3 regions of the Pseudomonas rhodesiae genome follow, and region 3 is predicted to be linked to each of the others. Evidence: riboswitches for the same ligand, from Rfam matches in the RefSeq annotation. Region 3 holds a riboswitch; each other region holds the start of a gene.
The links. A riboswitch is a leader RNA that binds a small molecule or an ion and turns the genes downstream of it on or off. The one in region 3 is predicted to bind cobalamin.
Positions count from the first base shown of each region.

Region 1 (3,267 bases), 1.6 Mb from region 3:
CACCGGCGGCGGCTCTCAAGTCAGTCACGCCGGCATCTACGTGGGTGAAGGCCGCTTTGTACACGCACCGCAAACCGGCGGTACGGTGAAGCTGGACACCTTGTCCAAAGCCTATTGGCAGAATGCCTACCTGAGCGCCAAACGCGTGTTACCGGCTGAGCATTTGGCACGCAATCCTTAATCCAATGTGGGAGGGAGCAATTCCCTCCCACATGGTTTTTGCGGTGTTTATTTAGCGGCCGACACCCGCCACACCTTGTTCCCCACATCATCGGCCACCAGTAAATCGCCTTGCTGATCAATCACCACGCCCACCGGCCGGCCCATGGCTTTTTCATCTTGATCGAGGAATCCGGTCAGTACGTCCACCGGTTGCCCTTTCGGCTGGCCACCCTCGAACGGTACGAAGATTACTTTGTAGCCACTGTGTGGCTTGCGGTTCCACGAGCCGTGCTGGCCGATAAACGCGCCGTTGCTGAAGGCGGTAGGCAATTTGTTCCCTTGCGCAAACGTCAAGCCCAGTGAAGCGGTATGGGGCCCCACTGCATAGTCCGGGGCAATGGCTTTGGCCACCAGGTCCGGATTCTGTGGCGTGACGCGTTCATCCACGTGCTGGCCGTAGTAGCTGAAGGGCCACCCATAGAAAGCGCCGTCTTTGACCGACGTGATGTAATCCGGCACCAAATCGCTGCCGATCTCGTCGCGTTCGTTCACTGCGGTCCACAGTTTGCCGCTCTGGGGTTCCCAGGCCATACCGTTGGGGTTGCGCAAGCCTGAGGCGAAGATGCGGTGCTGGCCGCTGGCGCGGTCCACTTCCCAGATCGCAGCGCGGCCTTGTTCGGCCTCCAGGCCATTTTCACCGACGTTGCTGTTGGAGCCGACGCTCACGTACAGCTTGCTGCCGTCCGGGCTGGCGATCACGTTTTTGGTCCAGTGGTGGTTCAGCGGTCCGCCCGGCAGCTCGACCACCGTGGCGCCTGCGGTCTTGATTGCAGTGGCACCCGGTTGATAGGCAAAGCGCAGCAGCTTGTCCGAATCGGCGACATAGAGGTCGTTGCCCACCAGTGTCATGCCGAACGGCGAGTTGAGATTTTCCAGGAACACCGTGCGGGTTTCCGCCACACCGTCGTGGTCGGCATCGCGCAACAGGGTGATGCGGTTCGGGCTGGGTACGCCGGCGCCGGCGCGGTCCATGACCTTTTCCATTACCCAACCACGAATGCCTTTGGCGTCATCCGGCTTGGGCGGCGCGTTGGTTTCCGCCACCAGCACGTCGCCATTGGGTAAAACGTACAGCCAGCGCGGGTGATCCAGGCCTTCGGCAAAAGCGCTCACCTGCAAGCCTGGTGCTGCCGTGGGCTTGGCGCCGTCGGGCCAGCCGATGGCCGGGGCGATGTTGACGGTGGGGATCAGGGTCTTGTTCGGTTGCGGTAAGCGCGGCGATGGCCCCGTGCCGTCGCTGATCTGCAACGTGGAGCTTTCACCGCAGGCGGCGAGGCTGCCGGCGAGCATGATCAGTAAGGCGAGTCTGGTTTTATGCATGGTGTTCTCCTTGATACCTGTAGGGATAGAGGAGGGCGCGGGTGCGATGGTTCAAGAACAAGGCCGGCTTTAATTGACGCTCCACCCCCAACCCACTAACCTTCGCGGCTTGTTTCAGGTGCTCTGTGACCCACGGGTCGACGGAGTGAAACAGGGAAGCCGGTGAGTGAGCGCACTTGTACACAGTGTGGCCGCGATCCCGGCGCTGCCCCCGCAACGGTAAATGAGTCAAGACGCTGCCTTTGGCCACTGTATCCCAGCGATACGGGAAGGCGCAGCGTCGGTCTGTTCCTGGTTCGCCGGGAGCGGTCCACTTATGAGCCCGGAGACCGGCCTGGATCATTCAACAGCATCACGGTGGGCGATGCTTGGCTGTCTGATTGTGTTTTTCCCTGCCCGCCGTTTTTGTCCAGCCCCAACGGAGAGCTGCCATGACCGATTCCCCCGACCGCGACGAACGCCACCTGGCGCGCATGCTGCGCAAAAAAGCCGTGATCGACGAGCGCATCGCCAATTCCCCCAATGAGTGCGGTTTGCTGCTGGTGCTGACCGGCAACGGCAAAGGCAAGAGCAGCTCGGCCTTCGGCATGCTGGCCCGGGCCATGGGCCACGGGATGCAGTGCGGTGTGGTGCAGTTCATCAAGGGCCGCCACAGCACCGGCGAAGAGCTGTTCTTCCGGCGCTTCCCCGAACAAGTGCGCTTTCATGTCATGGGCGAAGGCTTCACCTGGGAAACCCAGGACCGCCAACGCGACATCGCCGCCGCCGAAGCCGCCTGGGCTGTGTCCCGCGCGATGCTGCAAGACCCGACTATCGGCCTGGTGGTGCTGGACGAACTGAATATCGCCCTCAAGCACGGCTACCTCGATCTGGACCAAGTGCTCAGCGACCTGCAAGCCCGCCCACCTATGCAGCATGTGGTGGTCACCGGCCGTGGCGCCAAGCCCGAAATGATCGAGATGGGCGACACCGTCACCGAAATGGGCATGCTAAAGCACGCTTTCCAGGCCGGTATCAAGGCACAGAAAGGCGTCGAACTTTGAATCAGCCTCGTCATTGCCCGGCCGTCCTGATCGCCGCACCGGCGTCCGGCCAGGGCAAAACCACCGTCACCGCCGCGCTGGCCCGCTTGCATCGCAACCTGGGGCGCAAGGTGCGGGTGTTCAAATGCGGCCCGGACTTTCTGGACCCGATGATCCACGAGCGCGCCAGCGGTGCGCCGGTGTATCAACTGGACATGTGGATGGTGGGCGAGCAGGAGAGTCGCCGTCTGCTGTGGGAAGCCGCCGGCGAGGCCGATCTGATTCTGATCGAAGGCGTAATGGGCCTGTTCGACGGCACGCCTTCCAGCGCCGACCTGGCGCGGCATTTCGGCGTGCCGGTGCTGGGCGTGATCGACGGCACCGCCATGGCCCAAACCTTCGGTGCCCTGGCCTTGGGCCTGGCGCGTTACCAGCCGGACCTGCCGTTCGCCGGGGTGCTGGCCAACCGTGTCGGTACGCTGCGTCATGCGCAACTGCTCGAAGGCAGCCTCACCGAGGGCCTGCGCTGGTATGGCGCGCTGTCCCGCGAAACCGGGATCGAGCTGCCCAGCCGCCACCTGGGCCTGGTGCAGGCCAGTGAGCTGAATGACCTGGACCTGCGCCTGGACGCCGCCGCCCAAGCCTTGGGCAGCAGTTGCGAAGTGGCGGTGCCGCCGCCGGTCACGTTCGCCGCGCCGACGAT
Region 1 is NZ_CP054205.1:4,329,902-4,333,168, reverse strand. Features, by position in the region: gene HRH33_RS19540 (C40 family peptidase) at 1-181, shown strand, start outside; gene HRH33_RS19535 (PQQ-dependent sugar dehydrogenase) at 229-1,542, opposite strand; cobalamin riboswitch at 1,642-1,894, shown strand; gene cobO (cob(I)yrinic acid a,c-diamide adenosyltransferase) at 1,974-2,585, shown strand; gene HRH33_RS19525 (cobyrinic acid a,c-diamide synthase CobB) at 2,582-3,267, shown strand, end outside.
Region 1: it holds a riboswitch for cobalamin, as region 3 does, so the genes downstream of both, cobO (cob(I)yrinic acid a,c-diamide adenosyltransferase) here and HRH33_RS12180 (CbtB domain-containing protein) in region 3, are expected to answer to the same signal.

Region 2 (3,267 bases), 1.3 Mb from region 3:
GCTGGAGGATGAGGGGTTCATGGTCGTCACAGCGAGCAACGGACGCAAGGCACTGGACGTGCTGGAGCGCGAACGCCCGTCGCTGATCATCACCGACTTCATGATGCCGGTGATGGACGGTCAACAGCTCGCCGAAGCGGTGCGCGCCCTGCCGAGCGTCAATCACCTGCCGATCATCCTGATGAGCGGCGCGCAGGCGCACATCGGTATGGAGCGCTCGGACTTGTTTGACGCCGTGCTGGCCAAACCCTTCAAGATCGATCTGATCGTCGCCGAAGTGAGAAGGCTGCTGGCGGCGACGTGACAAGCGCCGCCTGGACAAGGGCGATAGCGACCAGGCTGAAATTGTCATGAGCCTATGCTGCACTGGTGTGCATTCAAGGACCGAGAGGAACACCCCATGCCAGCCCGCAATCCCCCTATCGATTTGTCCCATCGCCCGCGCCTGGCCGATCTGCGCCCACTGATCGCGCCAAGCGCGAGTCTGCTGGAAGCCCGGGCAGCAACCCCACGGGTGACCGCCGCCAAGGATCTGCAGGACCGCCAAGGTTACGCCACGGATTTTCTCAGCCGCTTCGTCGTGCCTTGGCCCACTACAGACGAGGCGTTGCAGGATGATGTGGAACCACTGCGCCTGGACTACACGCACTTTTCGATAACGATGTCGCGCTCGCGGCGACTGGCGCTCTACGTGGGCGTCAATATCGACGGCGCCAAGCACGTAGACATTACCCGCAGCAACGACACCTGGGCCTACGACGGTCGCCTGCCGATCAGCGCGCAGGTGGGCGAAGCGCTCTACACCAACAATGGCCTGGACCGCGGCCACCTGGTACGGCGCCAAGACCCCAACTGGGGCGAGCAGGCCGCCACCGCCAATGTCGATACCTTCCATTTCACCAACTGTTCGCCGCAAATGAGCGGGTTCAACCAGAAGACCTGGCTGGAGCTGGAAGACTACATCCTGGACAACACCCAACGCTGGCAAGCCCGCGCCACCGTGTTCAGCGGCCCGGTGTTCGCCGATGACGACCGCGTGTACCGTGGCGTGAAAATCCCCAAGGCATTCTGGAAAGTGGTGGCTTACCTGGGCGATGACGGCAAGCCCTCGGCCAGTGCCTACATGATCGACCAAAGCCGCGAGCTGGGGCAGCTTGACCTGATCTTCGGCCCGCTCAGGACCTACCGGCGCAGCTTGCTTCAAATTGAACAACTGACCGGCATCCGCTTCGCCAACCTGGCTGACTACGACGGCTTCAGCAACGAAGAGCGCGCTACGGGCACGCGGATTGAGGCACTCATCCGGGGCCCGCAAGACATTCGTCTATGACCGGGCGTTCTTCGGGCTATATCGCCTCGCCCTGATCGACTACCATACCGCGCCGGTTCCCGAACGGGACTAATAGGGAATCCGAAGCGCGGTACGCCGCGCCAATCGGAACTGCCCCCGCAACTGTAGGTGCCGAGCCTGCTCCCCACTGCCACTGGACGCGTCCGGGAAGGCTGGAGCGAGGCGACGACGCATCAGTCAGGAGACCTGCCGGCCCAGCAACATCACTAACCGGCGGGGTGTCCGGGAAGGACTTCCTTGCCCGGCCCTTGGCGGCGGTGTTCAAGGGCGTGTTTCCATGACCGTAGCTCCCCAGTCGCACGTACGGTCCACACGGAGAACGCCCCATGCTGCCACGCGCTACCGCCCTGCTCGCCAGTTTCGGCCTGGCCACCCTGGCTCACGCCGCGCCCACTCATTACCCGCTGACGGTGCAGAACTGCGGCAGCACGCTGACCTTTGCCCAGGCCCCCGCGCGCAGCGTGACCATCGGCCAGACCGCCACCGAGATGCTTTACACCCTCGGTGTCGGCGACAAAGTGGTCGGCACCTCGCTGTGGTTCAACCCGGTGTTGCCGCAGTTCAAGGCGCAGAACGACACCATCGAGCGCCTGGCCAATAACGAACCGAGCTTCGAAGCCGTGATCGCCAAGCGCCCGCAACTGGTGGCCGCCGAGCTGGAATGGGTGGTCGGCCCCCAAGGCGTGGTGGGCACACGCGAGCAGTTTCATGAGCTGAACATCCCCACTTACCTGCTGCCCTCCGATTGCGAAGGCAAGGACAACCTGGTGGGCGCCGACGGCACGCGGCTGGAGCCGTTTCGCATCGACACCATCTACAAAAGCATCAGCCAACTGGCAGCCATTTTCGACGTCCAGGATCGCGGCCAACAGCTGAACGACAGCCTCAAGGCGCGCCTGGCCAAGGCCGTCGCCACGGCGCAGGGCAAGGGACTCAAGCAGGCCAGTGCGCTGGTGTGGTTCTCCAGCTCCGAGATGGCCAGCGACCCGTACGTGGCCGGCCATAAAGGCGTGCCCGAGTTCATGCTGGAGACCCTCGGCCTGCGCAACGTGGTGCAGTCCGACGAAGAGTGGCCGGCCGTCGGCTGGGAAACCATCGCCAAGGCCAACCCGACCTTTCTGGTAATCGCCCGCATGGACCGCCGCCGCTACCCCGCCGACGACCACGAAAAGAAACTCGCTTTCCTGCGCAGCGACCCAGTCACGCGCAACATGGACGCGGTCAAACATAACCGCATCATCATCCTCGACGCCCTGGCCTTGCAGGCCAGCGTGCGCACCTTCGATGGCCTGGAACAACTGGCCAGCGCCATCGACGGCTACGACCTGCCGCAATGACCGCCAGTCTGCTACGCACCCTCCTCGCCCTGGCGCTGCTGCTCGCTGCCGTACTCGCCGGGGTGGCCATCGGCGAAACCGCCATCGAACCCCAGGTGGTGTTGCAGGTGCTCGCCAACAAACTGTGGCACGCGGGTTATGTGCTCGACCCCATCGACGAGGGCGTGGTGTGGAACTACCGCCTGACTCGCGCCCTGGTCGCCGCCGCCTGCGGTGCCGGGCTGGCCACTTGCGGGGTGATCCTGCAATCGCTGCTGCGCAATCCGCTGGCCGATCCGTATTTGCTGGGCATCAGCGCCGGCGCGTCGACCGGCGCGGTGCTGGTGGCGCTGATGGGCGTGGGCGGCGGGCTGGTGTCGCTGTCGGCGGGCGCATTCGTCGGCGCGATGGCGGCGTTTGCCCTGGTGATCCTGCTCGCGCGGGCCAGCGGTTCGTCCAGCGGCACCGGCCAGATCATCCTGGCGGGCATTGCCGGCTCGCAGTTGTTCAACGCCCTCACCGCCTACCTGATCACCAAGTCGGCCAGCTCCGAACAGGCGCGCGGCATTCTGTTCTGGCTGCTGGGCAACCTCAGCGGCG
Region 2 is NZ_CP054205.1:4,049,311-4,052,577, forward strand. Features, by position in the region: gene HRH33_RS18285 (response regulator) at 1-304, shown strand, start outside; gene HRH33_RS18290 (DNA/RNA non-specific endonuclease) at 401-1,330, shown strand; cobalamin riboswitch at 1,367-1,559, shown strand; gene HRH33_RS18295 (ABC transporter substrate-binding protein) at 1,678-2,688, shown strand; gene HRH33_RS18300 (FecCD family ABC transporter permease) at 2,685-3,267, shown strand, end outside.
Region 2: it holds a riboswitch for cobalamin, as region 3 does, so the genes downstream of both, HRH33_RS18295 (ABC transporter substrate-binding protein) here and HRH33_RS12180 (CbtB domain-containing protein) in region 3, are expected to answer to the same signal.

Region 3 (3,267 bases):
GGGCGTCGAGCAGCAGCGCTTCGTCGGCCTGTGGCAGATCAATGGAGATGGAGTCGAACGCGTCGTGGTCGTGATCGTCTTCACCTTCGTGGTGGTGGTCGTGATGGCTGTGACGCGCGTCGATGTGTTCCTCAGAGCCTGCGCCCAGGCCGATCAGCACCTCCAGGGGCAAGCGACCGCTGCTGGCTTCAACGATCTTCACCGCCGGCGGCAGTTCTTCGGCGACTTCCAGGCGCACACGGGCCAGGTCATCGGGGCTGATCAGGTCGCACTTGTTGAGGATCACCAGGTCGGCGCTGGCCAGTTGGTCGGCGAACAGTTCGTGCAGCGGCGATTCGTGGTCCAGGTTCGGGTCGAGCTTGCGCTGGGCATCGACCTGATCCGGGAACGCAGCAAAAGTGCCGGCGGCCACGGCTGGGCTGTCGACCACGGTGATTACCGCGTCAACCGTGCAGGCGCTGCGGATTTCCGGCCACTGGAAGGCTTGAACCAAAGGTTTTGGCAGGGCCAGGCCCGAGGTTTCGATCAGGATATGGTCGAGGTCGCCACGGCGCGCCACCAATTCGCGCATCACCGGAAAGAACTCTTCCTGCACTGTGCAGCACAGGCAGCCGTTGGCCAGTTCATACACGCGGCCGTTGGCTTCTTCCTCGGTGCAGCCGATGGAGCACTGTTTGAGGATCTCGCCGTCGATGCCCAACTCGCCGAACTCGTTGACGATCACCGCAATGCGACGGCCCTGAGCGTTGTCGAGCATATGGCGCAGCAAGGTGGTTTTGCCCGAGCCGAGGAAGCCGGTAACGATGGTGACGGGAAGTTTGGCCAGTGTTTTCATCGGATGCCCTTGGGGGCGGGCATACGGGACGATAGGCCCTGCGCAGGCGCGCAGCAGCGGATTCGTCACCGGATCACCCCGCCCGGTTGAATTAAAAAATCGGTGACGAGGCAGGTCTCCTGGCTTGGGGCGTTCGGGTCGCAAGACCGGCGCTGACTGCGCCTTCCCGCCTGATGGCAGTGGCATGGCAGTCAACTGAACCCTTCACAGTTGCGGGGGCAGCCGCGGCTTGGACCGCGTTCCCTTCTTAGCTTCGACCTGGGCCGAAGAACCTCGAAGGTGCAAGGCTACAGGGGGATGGTGAATTTGACTACCGCTGCTCTGCATGCTTTCCTACAGACCTTGTTTCGGGTGCCCTTCACAGGGTGAAACGGGAAACCGGTGCGCCATCTTGCGATGGTCAGTCCGGTGCTGCCCCCGCAACGGTAAGCGAGCGAAGCGTCACGGCCACTGTGCTTGAGCATGGGAAGGCGACGCTTTAAGGGTTCTTGGCAGAGCCCCCTCGCAAGCCCGGAGACCGGCCCGAAAAAACCAGATAACAACCCGCGGTGGGCGGGCGCTGTTCAAACCCTGCGGGTCCGGCTCGCGGGTTTTTTATGCGCACGTCCCCACCCCAGACACCTGAAAGGGACGCGCCATGTCGATCATCAGCAGCACTTCGCCCGCCACCAGCGGCACCACTACCCTGAGCCAACGCCTGACCGCCGCCATCGGTGCGTCGATCCTCGGCGCGTGCCTGGTGTATTTCGCCGGCTTTTCGCACATCGAGGCGGTGCATAACGCCGCCCACGATACCCGCCACAGCGCCGCGTTCCCGTGCCACTGAGACCTGCCGAGATGATTAAGCGTATTGCGCAAACCGCAGGATTCACCGGCCTGCTGGCCGCCCTGCTGCTGACCCTGCTGCAAAGCTTCTGGGTGGCACCGCTGATTTTGCAGGCCGAGACCTTCGAGCAGGCACCGGCAGCCCATGAACACGCCACCGGCACCGCCGCGCATACCCACGACGCAGAGGCCTGGGAGCCGGAAGATGGCTGGCAGCGCGTGCTGTCGACCACCGCCGGCAACCTGGTAGTGGCCGTCGGTTTTGCCTTGATGCTGGCCGGTCTCTACACCCTGCGCGCCCCGACCCGCACGGCTCAGGGCCTGCTGTGGGGCTTGGCCGGTTATGCGACTTTCGTGCTGGCACCCACCCTGGGCCTGCCGCCGGAACTGCCGGGCACCGCAGCGGCTGACCTGGCGCTGCGTCAGGCCTGGTGGATCGGCACCGCCGCGTCCACCGCGGCCGGTATCGCCCTGCTGGTGTTCGGTCGCAACGCGCTGCTCAAAGTCCTGGGCGTGGCCATCCTTGTAGTGCCCCATGTGATTGGCGCGCCACAGCCGGCAGTGCATTCGATGCTGGCGCCGGAAGCGCTGGAAGCGCAGTTCAAAATCGCTTCGCAGCTGACCAACATGGCGTTCTGGCTGGCGTTGGGCCTGATCAGCGCGTGGTTGTTCCGGCGTAACCGCGACAGTCATTACGCGGCATGAGCCTCGTCGCCGGTCTGGGCTGCCAGCGAGGTTGTGAGGTTCACAGCCTGTTGGCGTTGCTGGATGAGGCATTGGCCGAAGCAGGCGTCGAGCGCCGGCAGCTCACTGCACTGGCGAGTATCGATCTGAAACACGCTGAACCAGGGCTGCTGGCGTTGGCCACAGCCTTGGCCCTGCCCTTGTGCTGCTTTAACGCCCAGCACCTGGCGGCACATGAAGGTCGGCTGAGCCACAAATCTGCCGTGGCTTTTGCCCACACCGGCTGTTACGGCATTGCCGAAAGCGCCGCGCTGGCAGCGGCCGAACAGCTCGACGCAGCCCCTGCCAGACTGCTGATCACCCGCCGCAAAAACGCCCGTGCCACCGTGGCATTGGCCTGCACGGGTTAAAAACCCGATAATCGCCCTCCCCGATCATGAACAATCTTCATGCTCGTCCGTTTTTTCACAGGAACGCTCCATGACCGTCTACTTTATCGGCGCCGGCCCCGGCGACCCGGAATTGATCACTGTCAAAGGCCAGCGGTTGATCCGCAGTTGCCCGGTGATTATCTACGCGGGGTCACTGGTGCCAGCGGCGGTGCTGGAGGGCCATCAGGCCTTACAGGTGGTCAACAGCGCTGAGCTGCACTTGGAACAGATCATTGAGTTGATCCAGACCGCCCACGCCAATGGCTTCGATGTGGCGCGAGTCCACTCCGGCGACCCGAGCCTGTATGGAGCCATCGGCGAGCAGATTCGCTGCTTGCGTGAACTGGGCATCCCATTCCAGATCATCCCCGGCGTGACTGCCGTTGCCGCTTGCGCGGCCTTGCTGGAAACCGAACTGACCCTGCCGGACATCGCCCAGAGCGTGATCCTGACGCGCTACGCCGACAAGACCCCCATGCCCGCCGGCGAAGA
Region 3 is NZ_CP054205.1:2,699,806-2,703,072, reverse strand. Features, by position in the region: gene cobW (cobalamin biosynthesis protein CobW) at 1-835, opposite strand, end outside; cobalamin riboswitch at 928-1,126, opposite strand; cobalamin riboswitch at 1,168-1,375, shown strand; gene HRH33_RS12180 (CbtB domain-containing protein) at 1,473-1,661, shown strand; gene HRH33_RS12175 (CbtA family protein) at 1,673-2,365, shown strand; gene HRH33_RS12170 (cobalamin biosynthesis protein) at 2,362-2,754, shown strand; gene cobM (precorrin-4 C(11)-methyltransferase) at 2,825-3,267, shown strand, end outside.